3 regions of the Megasphaera hexanoica genome follow, and region 3 is predicted to be linked to each of the others. Evidence: riboswitches for the same ligand, from Rfam matches in the RefSeq annotation. Region 3 holds a riboswitch; each other region holds the start of a gene.
What was found. Region 3 has a riboswitch for FMN ahead of ACGTIC_RS03925 (bifunctional 3,4-dihydroxy-2-butanone-4-phosphate synthase/GTP cyclohydrolase II). Riboswitches for the same ligand answer to the same signal wherever they lie in the genome.

Region 1 (7,479 bases), 1.1 Mb from region 3:
CTGCAACGGTTTTTTGAGTATCTGAGCTATGATTTTTTTAACCGGCAGCCAGAAGAATTACAGAATTTCATGCTTAAAACATCTTTGGTAGAGTATTTTGATTTGGATTTTTGCCAGAATATCATACAATCTGGTTCAGAATCGAAGCTGTTACAGGATATATCTCAAAAGGGACTGCTGGCCAAGCAGTCAGATCATGGAGTCTATCAGTATCATTCTCTGTTCCGGGCTTTTTTGCAGCAGAAAGCGGAAGCTGAGCTGCCCGATAAGCGGAAATTATACCAGTCTTTTGCTTTATATTATCTGAGGAAAAATAATTATGAGTGGGCATTGCATTTTTGTATCCTTTGTACGGATTGGAAACGGGCCTTGGACATTCTCGCCAGAGTAGGCCGTCATTGGATGGTGTCAGGCCGGCAGAGAATATTTTGCCATTATATTGAGAAAATTCCCGTTCCATACCGGAAGGATCCTCGTATCTTTATTTCACTTGGCGACATGGCACGTCTGGCAGGTGAGTACGAAAAAGCGGTTTACTGGTATGAGCAATCCGATCAGTTGTTTGCCATAGAGAAAAATTCTGTAGGAGAAAGCGAAAGCTGCCGCGGCCTGGGCGAAATTTATCTGGATATTATTCAGCCTGTTGAAGCCCAGAGATATCTGCATCAGGCTTATAAGGCATTACCAGAAGGACAGGAAGAAAAAAAGGGAGAACTTCTGTATCTCATGAGTGAAAATATGATTAATCATGGAAACTCACGGCTGGCAGAGCGGTATCTGTTATTGCGGCACAAAGTAGTTCCCTTTGATCATGGCGATAGAAATAATCTTCAGGCGCGCATATGGCTGCGAACGGGAAAAATCAGGAATGTCTGTCAGATATTACAAAGAGATAATCTGGACCGGTTGGACCGTGCTCCCGTATCTTTTCGTGACAGTTCACTGATTTTGTCATTATGTTATTCTATTCAGGGAGATATGGAACAGGCTCTGCAGTATGCTGATAAAGCTATCCAGTACGCACAGGCTATCCATTCCCGGTTTATCGCTGTCATTAGTTATGTCCGTATGGGGCATGCCTTGTTACTGGATTATCGTCATAACAAGGATATTTGTAAACAAAAATATGAAAAAGCATTGGAACTGGCAGAACAACTTCCTATTGAAAGGGGTAAGACAGAAATATACTGGGGACAAAGCCTGATGGCTTCGTTGGATGGTAATTGGAGCGAAGCGGAACGAATCGGACGCTATGCATTGGCTATCACACAGAAAGGGAAGGATGCCTGGTTTTCGGCTATTTTGTACCTGACACTGGGTATGGGAGCTGTATTCAGCCATTGTGCCAGTAAAGGGCTTCCCTATTTGGAAAAAGCGTTAGCATTGTATCAGAAATGCCGGGATACTTTGGGACAGACAGCCTGCTTTTTATATTTTAGTCACAGCTATCAACAATTAGAAAAGCCCGGATTATTCTTAAATTTTTATCAGAAATTTGTGACATACTGTCGTGTCTATCATTATGAGTTCCTGATGGAGAAAAAGTCCATTTTAGGGAATCTGGGAAACATGAGCTGTGATACGCTGCAGTCTTATCATCAGATGATCCGGCCTGCGGCAAATACTGTGACTCCTCTTAATTCTGTCATTACTACCTTTGGAGGCTTATCTCTTATGTTCCAAGGAAGACAGATTTTGTCAGGAGATTGGACCAGGCAGTCGGCCAAGCAGTTGTTTTTACTGCTAATCTCATTTTATGATATCCCCATGAGCCGGGAAAAACTTATGAATATTTTATGGCCTGATGCGGACGAACGGACAGGACGCAATAACTTTAAAGTGACATTGAACTGTCTGCTTAATACATTGGAACCGGAACGCCGGCCACGGATGCCGAGCACATTTATCCGTAAAAATAAGACAAGTCTGCAATTTACAGCATTCAACGACTGCCATCTTGATATCCGGAATTTTGAAGAATTAGTAAAGAAAGGGCTGCAAATGCTTCCCCAAAAAACAGATGAAGGACAGGTTTTGATCCGGGAAGGGCTGGATTTGTATAAAGGAGAATATCTCAGTGGTGAAATATTAGGAGAAGTCTTGTTACAGAAGCGGGATCAATTAAAATTGCTGGCCCTGAATAGTGGCACCCGCCTGGCCGTATCTTATCTGGACCAGAACCGGTATGAACAGGCAGAAAAACAAGCAGAATGGATATTGACCGTGGACCCTTGCTGGGAAGAAGGGTATCGTATTTTACTGCGCAGTTATGGGAGTCAGAAAGACACGGTTATGGTAGAGAAATGGTATCGCAACTGCTGCCAGGTACTGGAACGGGATTTGCATATGCCCATATCGGAGCGGACGAAAAACATATACCAAAAGTTTATAAAGTGAGATGAAAAAGCCCTGTGCAGCATTCAAGAAGCTGGACAGGGCTTTCAATTATGGGTAAGATATTCATTTGTGCATAGACAAGGAAAAAGCTCTGGCCTATAATGGAATTAAACTTATATTTTTATCAATAGGAGCCTTCATCATGGAAACTGTGAAACATGCGGATCATTATAACCGCAATCTGGAATGTCCTGCCTGTGGCAAGAAAAGCCGGTTTAAAATATGGGACCGCATACAGATAGACAAAAATCCCGAACTTCGGGATAAAGTACGGGATTTATCTCTCTTTCGGTTTCAGTGTCCGAAGTGCGGACATGAAACATATCTCGATTATGATTTCCTTTATATTCAGAGCAATCTGCGCCTGGTCATTTATTATGCTCCCGGCGGAGGAGATGTGACAAATATGCATCAGTCACTGCAGAAGCCGGAATATGAATTCATGAAGGCATTCCGCTATCGCCTTATCCGCCAGCGGGCGCAGTTACTGGAAAAACTTGCCATTTTTGACGCCGGATACGATGACAGAGTAATAGAAATCATGAAAGTAATGATTCAATCTTTTCTGGCAGCACAGGCCAGCCCGATTCATGCCAGCCTGATTGAATTTACTCACAGTGAATCGGGCGATGCCTTTCATTTTGCTGACCAGAGCCAGCAGAAATCAGGCATGCTTCCGTTTAATGATTCCATGCACCAAACGTATCAGGCACTGGAGCGTGATCTGGGAGAGGCGCTGCCGCCGGATGACATGCTGGAAATCACACCCCAATGGGCAGTTTCCTTTGTAAAGGACCATCAGGATTTATTTGCCTGACGGGCCATGTAGTCTTTGATATCTTTCAATGTAATGAAGGGCAGATGATACATATCTGCCAGGTGCCATAACTGAGGTGTACGCATCATGGTTCCGTCTTCGGCCATGATTTCACAGCATAATCCGGCTTCTTTCAGGCCAGCGAGACGCATGAGATCTACCGTGGCTTCTGTATGTCCGCCGCGGGTGAAAAGTCCGCCTTCTTTGGCGATGAGGGGAAACATATGCCCGGGACGACGGAAGTCTGACGGACGGGAAGCATCTTCTGCCAGCATCCGCGCCGTATAAGCCCGTTCCACTGCGGAAATACCCGTTGTTGTTTCTACGTGGTCTATGGAGACGGTAAAGGCCGTTTCATGGTTGTCCGTATTCCGGGCTACCATAGGCGGCAGAGCAAGTTTTTCTGCAAAGGCCGAACTGATGGGAAGGCAGATGAGACCTTTTCCATGAGTCGCCATGAAATTCATATTTTCTGTTGTGCAGTACTGGGCGGCGCAGATAAAATCACCTTCATTTTCTCTGTCCGGATCATCTGTGGCGATGATAATCCGGCCCTGGCGCAAAGCATCCAGTGCTTCATCGATAGTGTTGTACGTTCGTTTCATTGTCATAATGCATGCCTCCGTATATAAGGGTATTGGGAATTGTCTTCAGCAAAAAAATAACCCTGACCAGGACGGTCAGGGCATACAGGCACAGCATCAGACAGACTGCGGACGCAGCCTGAGATTGCCTTCTTCCATCCAGACTATACGGTCGGTTTTGGAATTGCACCAAATCATGCGCCAAAGCGCTAGCGGACTATACCGCCGGTCGGGAATTGCACCCTGCCCTGAAGACATTTTTATTATACCATTAATTTTACGCATTGCAACTATGTAGCAGGAGAAATTTAAAGAATCAAAAAGATATCATTATGAAAATCAAAATAGACAAAAACGGTCAGGCAGATATAGAATCTGCATGCGCTGAACAGGAGGAACGGTATGAATATAGCTCATTATGTTAAAGCAAAAAGCCTGGAGGAAGCCTGGCAGTTAAATCAGAAACGGTCAGCGGTTATCCTGGGTGGCGGTTGCTGGCTGCGCATGTCTCCCCGCCGCAGGGTGGCAACGGCAATTGATTTGATGGATTTGGGACTGGATGAAATACGCGAAACAGAAGAAGCATTTTATATTGGAGCTATGGTGCCATTGCGCCAACTGGAAATTTCTGAATCACTGGAAACGTATACCCAGGGGGCTATGAAGGAAGCATTGCGTCATATTGTGGGTACACAATTTCGCAATATGGCGACGGTAGGAGGGAGCATCTGGGGCCGGTTTGGCTTTTCTGATGTATTGACACTCTTTCTGGCTTTGGATGCAGAAGCCGATTTATATAAAGGCGGACGAATACCCCTGTCTCTTTTTGCGGAAAAGACGGCAGATACGGATATTTTAAAAGGCATATATCTCCCTAAAAAGAAACGGCGGACGGCCTATGCTTCGCTGCGGCTGAACGCGACCGATTTTCCTGTCCTGGCCTGTGCCGTATCCCGCACAGCAGATAGCGTCTCCTGCAGTGTGGGAGCACGACCGATGAGAGCACAGGTACGATGTCTTCCGGCAGGTACGGGAATGACCGGGGAGGAAGCGGAACGGGCGGCCCGTGAAGTGGCGGATTCTTTATCTTTTGAAGATAATATGCGGGCCAGCCGCATATACCGGCATGATATGGCGATGGTTCTGTGCAGGCGGTTGTTATTACAGACGGCAGGGGAGGGAGACTAATGAGAATTCAGTACTGGCTTAATGGAAAGATGGAAAGTGATGAAATTTTACCAGGACAGATGCTGTATGAATTATTGCGTAAAAAGGGATGTTATAGCGTCAAATGCGGTTGTGAAACGACAGCATGCGGATTATGTACGGTATGGCTGGAGGAAAAACCGGTACTGTCCTGTGCCGTGCTGGCCGCCCGCATTGACGGAAAGCATGTTATGACACTGGAAGGACTGCAGGATGAAGCACAGGAATTTGCCCGATATATGGGACAAGAAGGCAGCGATCAGTGTGGATTTTGTAATCCCGGTTTTGTCATGAATGTGCTGGCTATGGCAAGAGAATTAGATAATCCTGGAGAAGAAGAAATCAAAGAATACCTGGCAGGCAATCTCTGCCGATGTACGGGATATGTCAGTCATATGAGGGCATTGAAACGGTATCTGACAGAAAAAGGAAAGGGGATGCGGTTATGAGAGAAATCAACCGGGTGGTTATGAAAAAAGATGCCCTGCAACTGATGACAGGAAAACCGGCTTATACGGAAGATTTAGCACCGGAAGGCTGTCTAATCGTCAAAGCTCTGCGCAGCCCTCATGCCAGAGCCATCGTACGTCATGTTGACACGAAAGCTGCCCTGACCGTTCCGGGCATTGAATGCATCCTGACAGCAGAGGATGTCCCTAAGACGCGGTTTACTATTGCCGGCCAGACCTATCCGGAACTCAGTCCGTATGACCGGCTTATACTGGATAGACAGATACGATATGTTGGAGACCCAGTGGCTCTTGTAGCCGGGCGTGATGCGGCATGTGTGGATAAGGCTATGCGCATGATAAAGGTGGAATATGACATACAGGAGCCTCTTCTCGACTTCCGGCAGGCCGTGGATAATCCTATTGTGGTTCATCCGGAAGATGACTGGAACCCACGTGTACCGGTCGGTGGTGATAACAGACGAAATATTATTGCCCAGGCGGAAGAAGACTGGGGCGATGTCGATACGGCATTCCAGAAATCGGATGTTGTGATTGACCGGATCTATCATACAAAACAAGTACAGCAGTCTATGATGGAAACATTCCGGGCGTATACGTATTTGGATGAATTTGGCCGTCTGGTCATTGTCAGTTCGACGCAGGTTCCCTTTCATGTACGACGCATTGTCGCGACAGCCCTGGAAATTCCCAAATCGAAAATCCGTGTAGTTAAGCCACGTATCGGAGGAGGCTTTGGTGCCAAGCAGACGGTTGTCATGGAATGTTATCCTGCTCTGATTACTATGCGTACGGGAAAACGGGCGTATATGGCCTATACGCGGGAAGAGGCCATGACGGTTTCCTCTCCCCGGCATGAAGCAGATGTTCACGTGCGTTTGGGGGCTTCCCGGGATGGTATTATCCAGGTGATTTCTGTGGAATCGCTCTGGAACGGTGGTGCGTATGGTGACCACAGCCCGACGACGGTCACGTTGTCGGGACATAAATCGATTCCTTTATACAATCGTTTCTCTGCATTCCGGTTCCGGTATACCGCCGTGTATACCAACACGATTGCTGCCGGAGCATACAGGGGGTATGGTGCTACCCAGGGGATTTTTGCACTGGAATCGGCTGTGAATGAATTGGCAGACAGACTACACATGGATCCGGGAGCACTGCGGCTTCAAAATATCGTACAGCAAGGTGAAAGGATGCCGGCATATTTCAACGAAACAGCACTGAGCTGCAATCTGGGAGAATGCCTGAAACGGGTTCAGGCTATGATCGGTTGGGAGCATGTATATCCGCGGCATGTGCTTCCCGATGGCAAAATCCGCGCGGCCGGTCTGGCACTGGCTATGCAGGGGTCTAGTATTTCCAATGTGGACGTGGCTTCGGCGACAATAAAAGTGAATGACGATGGATTTTATACCTTATCCATTGGAGCGACTGATATGGGGACAGGATGCGATACCATATTGGCGCAGATAGCTGCGGAATGTCTCAATTGCTCTGTCGATGAGATTGTAACCCGTGGTGTCGATACGGATACTTCGCCATACGACAGTGGTTCCTATGCATCTTCGACGACGTATCTGACGGGGATGGCTGTCGTAAAAACCTGCCGGTCACTGATCCAAAAGATAAAAGAAAAAGCGGCACTCATGCTGGATTGCGACGATCCTTCAAATTTGGAATTTACTGGTGATGCGGTAACAGATCCTGCCAGTGGCCGGAGGGTAACACGGCAGGATCTGGGGAATGCAGCCATGATTACGAATGATATTGCCTTGGAAGCTACGGAAACCCATTATTCCCCTACCTCTCCACCGCCTTACATGGCAGCTGCAGCAGTTGTCGATGTCGATCTGGAAACCGGTCATATTGATTTAGTAGATTATGCGGCTGTTGTCGACTGCGGGACCGTCATTAATCCGGCATTGGCCAGGGTACAAACAGAAGGTGGTCTTGTGCAGGGAATTGGCATGACGTTGATGGAAAACGTTCAATTTGATTCTCT
Region 2 (7,479 bases), 1.1 Mb from region 3:
ATTTTATCTTCCATTTGCATAAGTAACGTATCCTTTCTCCGTAATAAGGTACTTTATATTATACTATTCCGGTGCGGAAATTACTAGTCATCTCGCGAAGCAGGAATCCTCCTGTACATTGTCGAATAAAATATATACAGGAGATGCAGAGAGGAGGACTTTATATGACAGAAGAAACGAAAACCGCTGCCAAACCGGTGGAAACCAATCCGGTCCTGAAGCAGACCACAAAGAAAGAAGACGAAGAGACAAAGCTGGTGCTGGTCAATCCTGCCGGGGCTTCTGATGAGGAAGAAGATCCGGAAACTCCTTATCTGGCTTCAGATATGTACAAACGGGTAGTGACGTTAATCAATAAATTCGAGGAAGACCTGCCAGATGATCTGCAGGCTGGCGGCCGTCTCGTATCAGCCGGCAACATCACCTTTTCTATCCAGGATGTCGGCTATTGGGACCCGAACATGATTGTGTTCTACGGAGAACTGGAAGACGGGTCCCGCGTTGAACTGGTCCAGCACTTGTCCCAGCTGAACCTGCTGCTCGTGGCCGTCAAGCGTACCAACCCGGAAGAACCGCGCCGGGTCATCGGTTTTACGACAAGTCCGGAGCCGGATATCGAAGAAGATGACCACTGAGTCCGGCTGGCCAATCATTTCCATAAATAGTTAAAAACGCTGCACACGATGGATAGTCGTGTGCAGCGTTTTACTCTTATAATTCTTTAATGAGATTGACCATTTCAATAGCGCTGGTTGCCACGTCAAAGCCTTTATTACCAGCTTTTGTACCGGCCCGTTCGATGGCCTGTTCGATATTTTCCGTCGTAATGACGCCGAACAGGACAGGGACGCCCGTCTTGAGGCTGGCCTGGGCAATCCCTTTGGCAGCTTCGTTGCATACCAGATCATAATGGCTGGTGGCTCCGCGGATAACGGCTCCCAGGCAGATGACGGCATCGTATTTGCCCGATTCAGCCATTTTCTGGGCTATGAGGGGAATTTCAAAAGAACCGGGAACCCAGGCTGTCGTAATGTCATCATCGGATACACCATGACGTTTCAGCGCATCATAGGCCCCGCCGAGAAGACGGCTGCAGATGAATTCATTAAAACGAGCGACGACAATACCCACTTTAATACCAGAACCGATTAATTTACCTTCTTTTACTTGTACCATTTGTACCACTCTCCTAATATGTATGTAATATTCTATTTAGCGGATTAAAATCCATTTTCCAACAACATTTCCATCGTAACGCCTTTCGAGCTTTCTACGGGGCCTGTTTCCATAAAGCGATGAATGTATTTGCCGACGATATCCGTTTCCAGATTGACAATAGCACCGGGATGTTTACCCATCAGTGTCGTATGACTCATTGTATGGGGAATGATGGATACGGAAAACTGGCTGCTTCCGGCAGAAACGACAGTCAGGCTGATTCCATCAATGGTAATGGAACCTTTTTCTACGATAAAGGGTGCCATGTCCTTAGGAATGGAAATGGTGATAACCCGGGCAATCCCGTCGTTTTCTATACGCGACACATGGCCCGTTCCATCGATATGGCCGCTGACGATATGACCTCCCAGGCGGCCGCCGACCTGCATCGCCCGTTCCAGATTGACAGGAGAACCGGTACGCAGTTCACAGAAGGACGTCCGCCGCATCGTTTCGTGCATGACATCCGCCGTAAACGAAGTATCGTTCAGGGATGTCACAGTCAGGCAGACACCATTGACGGCAATGCTGTCGCCGATGCGTGTACCTTCCAGCACCGTGTGGGCTTCTATCGTAAGGACGATGGAGTCAGTGCGGCGGTCCATGGCACGGATTATCCCCAATTCCTCAATGATGCCAGTGAACATAGGCACCCTCCCTTTCTGTATTATAAGCTGTAATCAATATATTAGTATCTAACATTTTGACACTGTCATAGGAAAGAGGCATGCATTCAGCCAGATCGTCAACACCTTTCCCACCGACAGAGGGGAGCGACTGTGAACCGCCAATAACCTTATTTCCAACAAAAGCATATATCTTATCGACCAGTTTGTAATCAAAAAAACTCCCCTGTACGGTGCTGCCGCCTTCTACGAGAATACTGCGTATGCCCTCTTTCCACAACAGATTCACTGCCTGTACCAGGTCAATATGTCCTTCTCCTGTCAGCGGGGCCAGAATAACGCGGACGCCCAGTTCTTTCAGGCGGCGCATTTTATCTGTATGACACAATGTCGTCGTGACAACGATCGTATCGGTAGTCTTATCCGTTATGACCAGTGCCGTTTCCGGTATACGGCCGTGAGTATCCAGGACAATGCGCACGGGCTGGTGAGGCGCCTCCTGCTCTTTACGCTGTATGCGGCAGGTCAAAAGAGGATTGTCCGCCAGGATGGTATTAATGCCTACCAGGATTCCATCATAGATAGAGCGCAGATAATGGCCCTCCCGCCGCGCTTCTTCATTGGTAATCCACTGGGATTTACCTGTCCGCGAAGCAATACGGCCATCCAGGCTCTGGGCCAGTTTGGATGCGATAAATGGCTTTTCAACCATCATATTCTTGATAAATACTTCATTGAGCTGGGCGGCTTCGCGGGAAAGAAGTCCTACCTCCACGGGAATACCGGCCTGCCGTAAAATCGCAGCACCTTTTCCGGCGACGAGAGGATTGGGATCCAGCATGGCCATGACGACCTTTCCCACCTTTCTTTCTACCAGCGTCCGGGCGCAGGGAGGCGTCCGTCCATAATGAGCACACGGTTCCAACGTGACGTACACCGTAGCTCCTTCAGCCTGATCTCCCGCTTCCCGCAGTGCCCATACTTCTGCGTGAGGTGTACCGGCCTTGTGGTGATAGCCCCGTCCTACGATTTTACCGTCTTTGACAATCACACAGCCTACAGCCGGGTTTGGGGATGTATACCCCAGTGCCAGTCTGGCCAGAGACAGGGCTTCCTGCATATATTCTATCGGTTCCAAGATTGTCCTTCCTTTCCTGTCACAGAAACAAAAAAGGCCATCGGTACACATACATACCAATAGCCTTTTTGAGCACACTAAATAAACACGTCCGTGCTGTCTTTTCCCATCCAGACTATACTGTCGGTACCGAAATCCCATCGGTTCAGCTCCCATAAGGAGTTAGCGGACTCTACCGCCGGTCAGGAATTGAAAGCGTCGCTTTCTCACCTTGCCCCAAAGACTATTTCTATTCAGTTCTTTCATACAAAAGACATTTTACCATAATAAAATGCGAAATACAAGCACTGCCTGCGTTCAGCGCAGGGCCGCAATAGCTGCCGTCCGGTCTTTGGCACCAAAGACAGCGCTGCCGGCTACGAGGAAATCAGCCCCCGCTTCCCTGACAGCCTGAACGGTCTTGCTATTGACACCACCATCGACTTCAATGACGGCTGTCGTATTGCCGCTCTTCGTCAGGAGCGATCGGGCCGCCCGGATTTTATCCAGCGTATACGGGATAAATTTCTGCCCGCCAAAACCGGGATTGACACTCATGATAAGGATCATATCGACCATTCCGGCCACGCATTCCAGAGAAGAGACGGGGGTCGCCGGATTGAGTGCTGCACCGGCCTTCATACCGGCTTCGTGAATCTGCTGGATGACCCGGTCCAGATGGATACAGGCTTCCTGATGGACCGTAACATACGTGACGCCCGCTTTCTTCAGGCCATCAATATACGTTTCCGGATGTTCTACCATGAGATGGGCATCAAAGGGCGTCGACGTATACTTGCGCAGGCTGGAAATCACGGGGACACCGAAGGTCAGGTTGGGCACAAAATGCCCATCCATCAAATCGAGATGAATATAATCGGCGCCGCCTTTTTCAACGTCTTTGACTTCATCGGCCAGGCGGGCAAAATCGGCAGATAAAATGGACGGACAAATAGCTACCATGCAAATCGTTTCCTTTCCAGAATGGACTCTAAAATCTTGCAATACGTTTCATATCGTTCTTTTCTTATCTTTCCCTCTGCTACGGCATGTTTGACGCAGCAATCCGGTTCATGATAATGGAGGCATGAATTGAACCGGCAGGTACCGGTGTATGGCATCATATCAGGGAACAGCTGTATCAGTTCCCGGGGTTCCAGATTTTCAAATTCCAGAGAACTGAATCCCGGCGTATCGACGACATACGTATGGTCATCCATGCAGAGTATCTCTGAGTGACGTGTCGTATGGCGGCCTCGCTTGATCTTTTCACTTACCTGACCGACAGACAAATCCCGTCCGAGGATCCGCGATAACAGGCTGGATTTCCCTACACCGGACGGGCCGCCAAAAGCCGTTATCTTCTGGGGCAGGAGCCGGAGAAGCGCGTCGATGCCTTCCCCTGTCCGGGCCGATACGAGGTACACGTCGTACCCGCAGTCCTGATAAAAAGACTGATACTGTTCTGCCTTTTCCCGGTCCAAATCGCACTTATTAAAGCAGAGCTTGGGATGGATGCCGGCGTACTCACACGTCATGAGCATCTTATCCACCAGGAACTGGTTCGGATCCGGTGACTGGGCTGCCATGATGATGAACATCTGGTCTATATTGGCCACAGCCGGGCGCCGGAGTGCATTAGACCGCGGCAGGACGGCTTCGATGACCCCTTTGTGGTCATCGACCATAGTCAGAGACAGCCGGTCTCCTACGAGTATCTTCGCTTTCAGCTTCCCTCTGCGCCGGCATTCCACCAATTCCTGGTCTCCTGTATCGACGTAATAAAAACCATTGTAATTTTTGATGACCCGGCCTGTTGTCATAATCCTCCTCTGCCCTGTGGCGCTTTAAATGTACTGGTCCTGAACCAGTGAATTATTGATATATACCTTAACTCTCGTCCGGCCTGTACCGCTGACGCTCTTACTGATACTATCCCCGCCAGACTGGTTCCGGTCATAGACGACACGGGATCCGTTGTCATCACTGACGACAATCTGGACATGCTGACTGGAAGCACCGGATGGAACGCTGATATTGACCATGCCCGTATGAGTCGTTCCGGCCTGTTCCTGATTGTTGGCATTGGGATCAGCTGCCGGTGCCGCCGACGGATATTCGACAGACAAATCGACAGAATCCCCCTGCTGGGACTGACTGGTGACTTTAGCCTGGCTCTGGTCTTTCGAGCTGTCGAGATTAGAAATATTACCTACATTATAACCGGCATCCTGCAAGGCTTTGATGGCCGCATCGAGACTCATGCCAGACGTATCGGGCAGTGCCTTGGACGGTTTTGTTTCATCACTGTTCTTGCGGCAGATCACGAGGTTGATTTTCGTTCCCTTTTCTACTTTATCAGGTGATTTGGGATTCTGGCTGATGATATGGCCGTTTTCGACAGAATCACTGGATTCATACTTGACCTTGCCGATGGAAAGACCGATTTCTTTCAGAATCTTTTCTGCCTCATCCATCGTCAGCCCTTTCAGGTCCGGAATCAGGACTTCTTCTCCCTTATTGCCCTTGCTGACCGTCAGATGGATTGTCCGCTGGGCTTTGACGACAGCACCGCCTGACGGCGTCTGGCTGATGACCTCACCAATCGGCACATCTGAACTTTCGACTTCCTTGACAGACACATCGAGATTTTTCTTCTTCAATATATTCTTGGCAATTTCTACCTGTTTCCCTGTCACATCAGGAACGGTGATATTTTCTGTACTCCAGAAATTACCGAAGGAGAAAAAGGCCCAGGCGAAAGTCGCTACAAATACAATCATCATTCCAATGACGATAGATTTTTTGGAATGATTGCTGATAGAATCGACGAACCGGGCAAAAAAGCCTTTTCTTTTGGGTTCCTGCCGGTCCTTCATCGGCTGTATTTTCTGCGTATTGAAATTGTTTTTAATAATAGGCGGTGCGCCTTTGGCTTTATTCGTATTGACAAATCCCTGGGCCATGCGCAGTTCCGACATCATTTCCGTTACGGACTGAAACCGGTCGTCAGGATTTTTGGCCATGGCCTTCAGAATGCATCGTTCTACCAGCTGGGGAATCCGGCGGTTGTATTTACTTGGCAGCGGGATATCATCCTGCACATGCTGCAGAGCCACACTGATTGCCGTGTCTCCTTCAAAAGGAACGACACCGGTCATCATTTCATACATGACGACGCCAAGAGAATAAATATCCGTCCGTTCATCGATTTTTCCACCACTGGCCTGTTCAGGTGAAAAATAATGGACCGATCCCAGAACCGAGTTATCCCCTTTGTTGGTCGCACTGGAATTAATCGCTCTGGCAATGCCAAAATCGGCCACTTTGATTCGTCCCGTTTCTGTCACCAGGATATTGTGCGGTTTGATATCACAGTGGACAATTCCGTTCGCATGGGCATGCTCCAATGCTTCACCAATGTCGAAGGTAATCTGGATTGACGTATTGATTGGCAGATGGCCGTGCTTTTCAATATATTCTTTCAGTGTTTCACCGCGCACGTATTCCATGACAATATAATGCGCGTTTTCGTCGTAGCCGACGTCGTATATATTTACAATATTGGGATGGGATAATTTAGCTGCCGCCTGGGCTTCCTGACGGAAGCGCACGACGAAATCATGGTCGCTGGCATATTTGCTATGCAGGACTTTGACCGCAACAATCCGGTCCAGGAGAATATCCTGTGCCTTGTACACGCTGGCCATGCCGCCGCTACCCACTTTTTCCAATATCTTATATCGATTGTCTAAGATATGACCAATCATTTCTGATTTCCACCACTTTCATAGCAGGTATCTGTTCATTCAACGGTTTTAAGTACAGCTGTCACATTATCTTTTGCACCGTTTTCATAAACACGGTCAAATAACGTATTAATGATTTCCCGTTCACTGAGTGCTGTATTTCCCAGTGCCTCGCATAATTCTTCCTGACTGACAAAAGAGGTTAATCCGTCGGAACAAAGGAGCAGGCGGTCCCCATGATGTATCTGGAAAATACCGCTGTCAACTAACAAATTACGGTCAACGCCGACGGCACGGGTAAGGACATGCCGTTTCGGATGACTTTCAGCTTCTTCTTCGGTAATCTTTCCTTTTTCCAACAAGACCTGTACAATCGTATGGTCTTTGGAAATCTGCTGTAATTTATGATCATGGTACAGATAAATCCGGCTGTCGCCGACATGTGCCCAGAAAGCCCGTTCACCCGATAAGGTCACTAACGATACGGTCGTCCCCATTCCTTTCAGCGACGGATCAATCATGGTCTTGCTAAGAATGCAGGAATTAGCATATTGAACGGCTTTTTCCAATTGTACGGGAGCTGTAAATGTGTAATTTTCAAAATAATAGGCAATCGCTTTAACAGCCGTTTTACTGGCTATCTCACCACCTACGTACCCGCCCATGCCATCGGCAACGGCCAATACATCCTGATCAGCACTGATATAGTATGAATCTTCATTCACTTTGCGCACCAGGCCTATTTTAGATTCACCATATGTTCCCAAAC
Region 3 (7,479 bases):
AAAAAATTCAATCGTAAATTATGCTTTCTACTGCCTTTCCGCCCCATCAGCGACGGTATGGGATTTCACCCGGCTTTGCCAGTCCGAACTGTTCCCGCGCCTGTCGCATGATTTCTTCCGGTGAAGACAGCCGGTCTTTTTCTTCATGCAGTTTCTGGTTTTCTTCAGTCAATTCCCGTTCCTGGTTGACCGTTATCGTCATATCCTGATGAATCTGCCATAACTCATATATCTTGGAACCGAGAAACAGGCCGCCAAAAATCAAAATAGCCACGACAATCCGCTTATAAGCAGACCAGCCCGCCTTTTTCCTGCGGCGGACGTTCCGTCTCCTGCCCTGCCCGGATAGGCGCGGTCGTCCTGTACGTTTCACCGTCATGTCTCAGCTCCTTTTCAGATTAAAAAAATCTTAACTTATAGTATACCTTGAAATGACTACAAGATAAAGCCTTTTCCCGATATTTAAAGGGAAATGCCGTAATGTGGCTGACGAAAAGGGCCAATTTCTTAGAGATTATCCCCTTTTAAAATAGGAGAATCTCTCCTATAATAGACATATGTATTCGAAAAGGAGGCTACGTTATGCCATATACACCGATAAACGATGAAATACTGACCAGGCTGAAAGAAATTGCCGGCAGCAAAAATGTCCTTACAGAGACTGACGCCATGCAGCCATACAGCCATGACGAAGTAACCGATCCGGCATACCACCATATGCCGGAAGCCGTCGTATTTGCCGAATCAGCCCAACAGGCCGCGGCCATCGTACAGCTGGCCAACGAGTATCATTTCCCTGTCGTTCCCCGCGGTGCCGGAACAGGGCTGGCCTGCGGAGCTGTTCCCATCTATGGAGGCATCGTATTGTCACTGGAAAAAATGAACCATATCCTGGAAATCAATACAGACAGCCTGTACGCAGTCGTTGAACCGGGTGTGCGCACGTCAGATTTGCAAAAAGCCGCTGAAGAAAAAGGATTATTCTATGCCGGCGACCCCTGCAGCGGCGATTCCTGTTTCATCGGCGGAAACATCGCGACCAATGCCGGTGGCAACCGGGCCGTAAAATACGGGACAACGCGGCATCAGGTCTATTCCATTGAAATCGTAAATCCTACGGGACGGATTGTACAGCTCGGTGCCCGCCTGCAGAAGCAATCGACGGGATATTGTCTGGATCAGCTGGTCATCGGATCAGAAGGAACACTGGGCATCATCACCAAAGCCACGTTGAAATTACTCCCCAAACCCCGGTACAAGCTGGACCTTCTCGCCGTGTTCGACGACACAGCAGCGTCCATCGGCGTCGTCAATAAAATCATAAAAGCCGGCATAACGCCGACGTGCGTTGAGTTTATGGACAACATCACCATCAAATCCGTAGAACGCTATCTGAACGAAACGCTCCAAGGCAGCGATACGGGCAATTATCTGATTGTGGAAGTAGAAGGCACGAGTGAAGACGACCTCGATGATAAAGCCATCGTCCTCGACGAACTGTGCACGGCCAGTGGTGCTTCTTCCGTACTGGTCGCCGACCCGGCCCGGATCTGGCAGGCCCGCAAGGCCTTTGCCGAAGCGGTACGTGCCGAAAGCCTTATCGTATGTAAGGAAGACGTCGTCGTCCCTGTCGATCAGGAGCCGCGGCTTCTGGCCCGGATTCTGGAACTGGCCCGGAAATATGGCCTCATCACACGCATCGCCAGTCATGCCGGAGATGGCAATATTCATTTGAACATTTTGAAAAACGAGGACCTCACATACGAACAATGGGAAGAAAAAGTTTCGGAAAATCAGCAGGAGCTGTATCGTTTCATTTATCAGCTGGGTGGCCGTCTGTCTGGTGAACACGGAATTGGCAGCAAACGCAAGGCATTGATGGAAGAATTCACCAATCCCGACGAACTGGCCATGATGCGGGCCGTAAAAAAAGCGCTCGATCCAAACAACATCCTCAATCCCGGTAAAATCTTTGATGTGGAATGAATACCTGAAAGGTGTCTCTTTACTTCCTTTCTATTTGCAGGTATAATAGAATAATCTTCAGGGCAGGGCGCAATCCCCGACCGGCGGTGACAGTCCGCGAACACGCAGTGTACGATTTGGTGAAATTCCAAAACCGACAGTAGAGTCTGGATGAGAGAAGATATGATGATAGTGTATGTGTATTCTTATTGTCATAAAGCCCTGTGCATGCATAGTGCAACAGGGCTTTTAATTATATACAGGAGGTTTCTGATGGATACAAAAGAACAAACATATAATACGATTGAAGAAGCAATCCAGGAATTGCAGTCTGGTCATATCGTCATGGTTGCCGACGATCCCGAACGGGAAGATGAAGCCAACTTCATCTGCGCTGCCCAGTACTGCACCCCGGAAAACGTCAATTTCATGATGAATCATGGCAAGGGACTCATCTGCCTGCCCGTCAGTCAGGAATATGCCCATAAGCTGGGCTTGTTCCCTATGGTAGGCGAAAACACCAACAACAACCATACGGCTTTTACCGTTTCTATCGACTATAAAGATACAGATTCGGGTATCACGGCAGAAGACCGGGCCCGTACTATCCAGAAAGCCGCGACAGATTCTATCTCAGCTGATGATTTTACCCGGCCGGGACATGTATTTCCCCTGACCGGCGTCAAGGGCGGTGTCCTCATGCGCAACGGCCACACGGAAGCCACATTGGACCTGTTGCGCCTGGCCGGGCTGAAGCAAGTCGGCGTATGCTGCGAAATCCTCGATGAACGCGGCGAAATCATGCACTCCAAGGCACTTTGGGAACTGGCCCGCACTCACCACCTGACTTTCGTCTCCATCCACGATCTGCAGAATTACTGCCGTCGTCATGACAAACACGTCGTGCGGGAAGCTACGGCAAAGATGCCTACCAAATACGGCGAATTCAAGATTTACGGTTATATCAATGACCTGACCGGGGAACACCATGTCGCCCTCGTCAAAGGCGAAATCGGCGATGGCAAAAATCTCCTCTGCCGGGTCCATTCGGAATGCCTGACCGGTGATGTCTTCGGTTCCTGCCGCTGCGACTGCGGTGAACAGCTGGCCGCCGCCCTGACGCAGATCAATAAGGAAGGGCGGGGCATCCTCCTGTATATGCGCCAGGAAGGACGCGGCATCGGCCTCATCAATAAGCTCAAAGCCTATGCCCTGCAGGAACAGGGGTATGACACAGTAGAAGCCAACGAAAAACTGGGCTTTGCCCCGGATCTCCGCGAATACTGGATCGGTGCCCAGATACTCCAGGACCTGGGGGCCCGGGAATTACGGCTCCTTACCAATAATCCCCTCAAGATTTACGGTCTCGAAGGGTTTGGCGTGGAAATCGTCGAACGGGTTCCCATTGAAATGCCGGCCCAGAAATTTGATGAATTCTATCTGGAAACTAAGAAAAATAAGATGGGGCATATCTTGACTCATCTGAAATAAGTGATTGTAAAAAAGGCAGTAGCATTACGCGTTTTTGCGTAATGCTACTGCTTTTTTAAGCGGAATCATATGTGTATTACGTAATCTTAAGCTGCGCCGCCTTCATTATCGGCTTCACCGCTGGACCATACTTTCTGTGCATAGATGGCATTGAACAACAGAGCGGCCTGTAACGCCACCTGGGACAAGTTGGCTCCCAGGGTGCCAATCGTGTTGTCCCCCAGTACCATCTGAATCGATAAAATCGTCCAATAAATAAAATTGGCAATATTGACAAAAATCCAGAGAGACCAGTTTTCATTATACTTCAGAATGTAGAGAATCTGAGCTATAAAGCTGACTACGAAGTTAATGGAATCAAAATAAGGCAGCTGGCCGCCTACCTGGGCCAGGACGAACCAGCCGGCCGCCCAGGCAATGAAGGCTGCCATAAATACTTTTTTCCGCGTCCCCGGTTGAAACGAATGAGTCGTTTCCTGATGCCCCCACATATACCATCCTATCGGCTGGGAAATGACATAGACGATATCCATGGCAAAAGACCCATAGGCATGGCTGATCCAGGCAATGTATGTCATGGCAACGCATTGTACAAAGCCAAAGATAAAAGATATTTTACGGCCTTTCATGCCGTATACCAGACAAAGCACTCCGGCTACGCCGGAAATCATGCCGACGATGCTGTCGGGGGCGATGGCATAGACGACGAGCTGCAATAAAATCAGCACGGCCACATAGGTAACTTCAAAGCGCTTCCAGTTGGTAAAGAGCTGGCTATAAAACCAATTATGCTGTGTTGTTTCCATATTATGCTTCTCCTTCCGGATCAGAAAGGATCTGCAGAGCCGTCACGAGCGAGTCCTGTTCTCCCTTTGCCATGAGATCGGCACTATTCACTAAATCATTGACACCTTCTGCCAGGTCTCCCTGATAGAGGACGACATTATTCAGGATCGACAATGTTTCCATATGGCGCAAGCGGCCGATAATCATCAGAATCCCCGATTCCATATCATCGGCGACAATGCCCTTTTCAGACCAGAACGCTTCGGTCTTATCATTGTCATCCATATAAAATCCATCGTGCGAACGGATAATGCCATAACAGGCCTTTGGAGCATATGTATGGGCCAGGGCCAGGAGCCGGAAGGACGGTACGGCCGGATATATTTCCGGCACATACTTGCGGGACAGTCCATCATCGCGGACAGCTCCTTCGGCAATCACTAACTGCCCTAGCGGTATATCATGCTGCATGGCTCCGGCAGAACCGACGCGGATAACCCGTTTAATACCGACATTATGCATTTCTTCCACGGCAATGCCCGCAGACGGTGCTCCGATTCCTGTAGACATAGCTAGTATCTTTTTCCCCTTGTACATGCCAATAATGGATTTGTATTCCCGGTTACAGGCCCAGGGAACGACATGATCCATCAATTTCGCAATCGTATCTACCCGTGCAGGATCTCCCATGATAATGGCAGAATCCGTGTCAATGGCTTTGGTCAGCTGGGTATGGGGCTGAGGAATTTCTTTCGCTTCCATACTGAATCCTTCTTTCCCTTTTGTCTAAATAATCGTAATACGGCCCTGTGGTTTTGCATACGTATCTCCCACGTTTCCTCCCAGAGCTTCTTTGATATAATTGCGGGCAGCATCGACATCGAGATAATCGACATCACCAACCGTTACTTTAGCGGGATCTGTCAAGGCAGAATAGGTATCGCCACCCGATGTCAGATAATCGGGAACGACGATGCAATACGTCGCATCGGGGTTGAAGGATTTGCCACCTACTTTTGTAATGGTCACGCGGCTTCCCGGTTTTGCCGGACTATAATAGGTGGAATGAGGATATACGTCCCCTTTGGCATAAGGTACCCGCGTATCGACGGTGTATTCAATCCCTGCTACCTGCGGAAATGCACCAATAGCTTTCGGGGTCGTACAGGTTGCGGCTTCCAGGATTTCCAATAACGTCGATCCTTTCATCGTCACATATTGGAGGTAGTTGTGATAAGGCATGACGAGCAGCAAATCATTTTCTGTGATTTTTCCCTTGTTGATAGAAGCACGGATACTGCCGCCATTCATGATAGCCCCATCAACACGGACATGCTGTAACACCGTAGCCTGACGTACCTGCCACAGGAAGGCATCGGCCAGAAAATCACCCAGATTCGTTTCTTCAGTCCGGACGCCGGGTGCGCGTGTGCCATCGAGTGTCATCGCCGTTGTGCCGACCACACTGGCCAATTTCTTGGTAATACGGGCCTGTGCCTTATCTACTATAGCTTTTACTTTAGGATCTTCCTTATTATATCGTCCATAAGGATACAGGTCTTCTTTCCATTTCCCATCAACCTGTTGAATGACACCGATATTGGCCAGATGTGCCCCCGTTTCGGCTAACAGTGTGTCGTTTACTGTACGGTCTTTTATGACATGATCATGGCCATCAATAAAAATGTCAATTCCCTGAACGTGATTGAGCACATCGTCCGACCGGTCTCCCGCTGCATCGGGAGCACTTCCCAGATGACCGATGGCAATGACCAGATCACAGTCTGCATCTTTTAATGCATTGACTTCCTTTTGAGCAGCCGTATACATATTATCTTTAGCCAGGAACGTCAGTCCCCGCGTACTTTTCGGGTTGGAAGTCGTCACCGTCGAAGGGGTCGTCAGGCCAAATACGCCAATGTTCAGATTGCCTTTTTTAAGGATGGCATGTGTCTTCGGAGTAAACGGCTTTCCCGTGGCGTCTACGATGATATTCGCTGACATGACGGGGAAATGAGCCTGCTTGATGCGCTGTTGTGTGACATCCGCCCCATAATCGAATTCATGATTGCCCAGGGCCATGGCATCGTATCCGGCGGCATTCATGAAATCAATAGCCGTTTTTCCTTTGCTCAGATTGACCAGATTGTTGTCCTGGATTGCATCCCCTGCATCGAGCAGTAATACTTGTTTTCCCTGGGCTTCAAAATCTTTTCTGAGTGCCGCAACGGTTGCCATACCGTTGACACCATCGGCACGCTGATCGTATCCATGAGTATCGTTAGTATGCATAATGACCAAATGAGAATAATCTGCTGCAAATGCTGAACTGACTAAACAGGACAGAACCAGCGCCAGGGCTGCAGTTTTCTTTTTCATGTGTACCCCTCCAATTAAGTTACTCTAATGCTATACGTTTGTTATATATTTTCATTAGTATTATACACTAACTAACAGAAATATTCAGATTTTTTTCCATATGGCAGTTCCCTTTCCCGTCTAAATCAGCTATGGAACAGGGTAAACGTTTCTTTATTATAATCAATAAGGCCATCCCGCTTCATTCTGCCCAATTCAGCCGACATGGCAGACCGGTCTACGGATAAAAAATCTGCCAGCTGCTGCCGGTTAAATTCGATGGAAAACGTATCCTTGCCTCTTTTTCTCGCTTCGTGTGACAAATAGGCCATCAGTTTTTGCCTTGTCGAACGCTGTGACATGTATCGTATTTTTTCAGTCAGTACAAGATTTTTTCCAGCCAATACTGCCAGCAGATTGGCCGCCAATGTTTTCTGACTTTCCGTCAGCATCGTATGGCCACCCAGGATGTAGCGGAGATTGATGAACAACACTTCACTTTTTTCTACCGCCATGACATCGACGGCAGAACGGGCATCGGGAAGACTGGCAAAAGCTTCTGCAAACATGCCTCCTGCAGGGATATATGCCAGTATATTACGATTTCCCCAGTAATCCTCTTGTATAATATGGACACTACCATGTAGAACAATGCCCAATGCATGCACTTCATCACCGGCATAAAAGATAAAATTTCCCTTATCGTATGAACGTACACGGCTTCCCATATCTTTAAGGAGTACATCGATTTCCTTTTCGTTAATTCCCAGAAATAAGGGCAATTTTTTTAATACAGTCACATTTTGATTCATTTCGCACCTCATTGTTAGAATAACAACAGATTTTTCTTTCTTATTGTACTATACTAATGATATAAAC

Region 1: linked by a shared signal. The riboswitch ahead of ribB (3,4-dihydroxy-2-butanone-4-phosphate synthase) and the one ahead of ACGTIC_RS03925 (bifunctional 3,4-dihydroxy-2-butanone-4-phosphate synthase/GTP cyclohydrolase II) in region 3 are both predicted to bind FMN.
Region 2: linked by a shared signal. The riboswitch ahead of ribD (bifunctional diaminohydroxyphosphoribosylaminopyrimidine deaminase/5-amino-6-(5-phosphoribosylamino)uracil reductase RibD) and the one ahead of ACGTIC_RS03925 (bifunctional 3,4-dihydroxy-2-butanone-4-phosphate synthase/GTP cyclohydrolase II) in region 3 are both predicted to bind FMN.

What each region holds. Positions count from the first base shown of each region.
Region 1 is NZ_CP171361.1:2,618,159-2,625,637, reverse strand. Features, by position in the region: gene ACGTIC_RS12750 (BTAD domain-containing putative transcriptional regulator) at 1-2,397, shown strand, start outside; gene ACGTIC_RS12745 (CpXC domain-containing protein) at 2,540-3,214, shown strand; partial or broken gene ribB (3,4-dihydroxy-2-butanone-4-phosphate synthase) at 3,220-3,825, opposite strand; FMN riboswitch at 3,942-4,058, opposite strand; gene ACGTIC_RS12735 (xanthine dehydrogenase family protein subunit M) at 4,201-4,986, shown strand; gene ACGTIC_RS12730 ((2Fe-2S)-binding protein) at 4,986-5,453, shown strand; gene ACGTIC_RS12725 (xanthine dehydrogenase family protein molybdopterin-binding subunit) at 5,450-7,479, shown strand, end outside.
Region 2 is NZ_CP171361.1:1,952,570-1,960,048, forward strand. Features, by position in the region: gene hslO (Hsp33 family molecular chaperone HslO) at 1-20, opposite strand, end outside; gene ACGTIC_RS09605 (DUF6173 family protein) at 165-635, shown strand; gene ribE (6,7-dimethyl-8-ribityllumazine synthase) at 712-1,176, opposite strand; gene ACGTIC_RS09615 (riboflavin synthase) at 1,221-1,865, opposite strand; gene ribD (bifunctional diaminohydroxyphosphoribosylaminopyrimidine deaminase/5-amino-6-(5-phosphoribosylamino)uracil reductase RibD) at 1,846-2,982, opposite strand; FMN riboswitch at 3,077-3,210, opposite strand; gene rpe (ribulose-phosphate 3-epimerase) at 3,280-3,924, opposite strand; gene rsgA (ribosome small subunit-dependent GTPase A) at 3,918-4,784, opposite strand; gene pknB (Stk1 family PASTA domain-containing Ser/Thr kinase) at 4,809-6,731, opposite strand; gene ACGTIC_RS09640 (Stp1/IreP family PP2C-type Ser/Thr phosphatase) at 6,767-7,477, opposite strand.
Region 3 is NZ_CP171361.1:839,922-847,400, reverse strand. Features, by position in the region: gene ACGTIC_RS03935 (septum formation initiator family protein) at 47-379, opposite strand; gene ACGTIC_RS03930 (FAD-binding oxidoreductase) at 583-1,986, shown strand; FMN riboswitch at 2,036-2,152, shown strand; gene ACGTIC_RS03925 (bifunctional 3,4-dihydroxy-2-butanone-4-phosphate synthase/GTP cyclohydrolase II) at 2,239-3,456, shown strand; gene pnuC (nicotinamide riboside transporter PnuC) at 3,543-4,262, opposite strand; gene ACGTIC_RS03915 (nucleoside phosphorylase) at 4,264-5,004, opposite strand; gene ACGTIC_RS03910 (bifunctional UDP-sugar hydrolase/5'-nucleotidase) at 5,029-6,621, opposite strand; gene ACGTIC_RS03905 (Crp/Fnr family transcriptional regulator) at 6,747-7,412, opposite strand.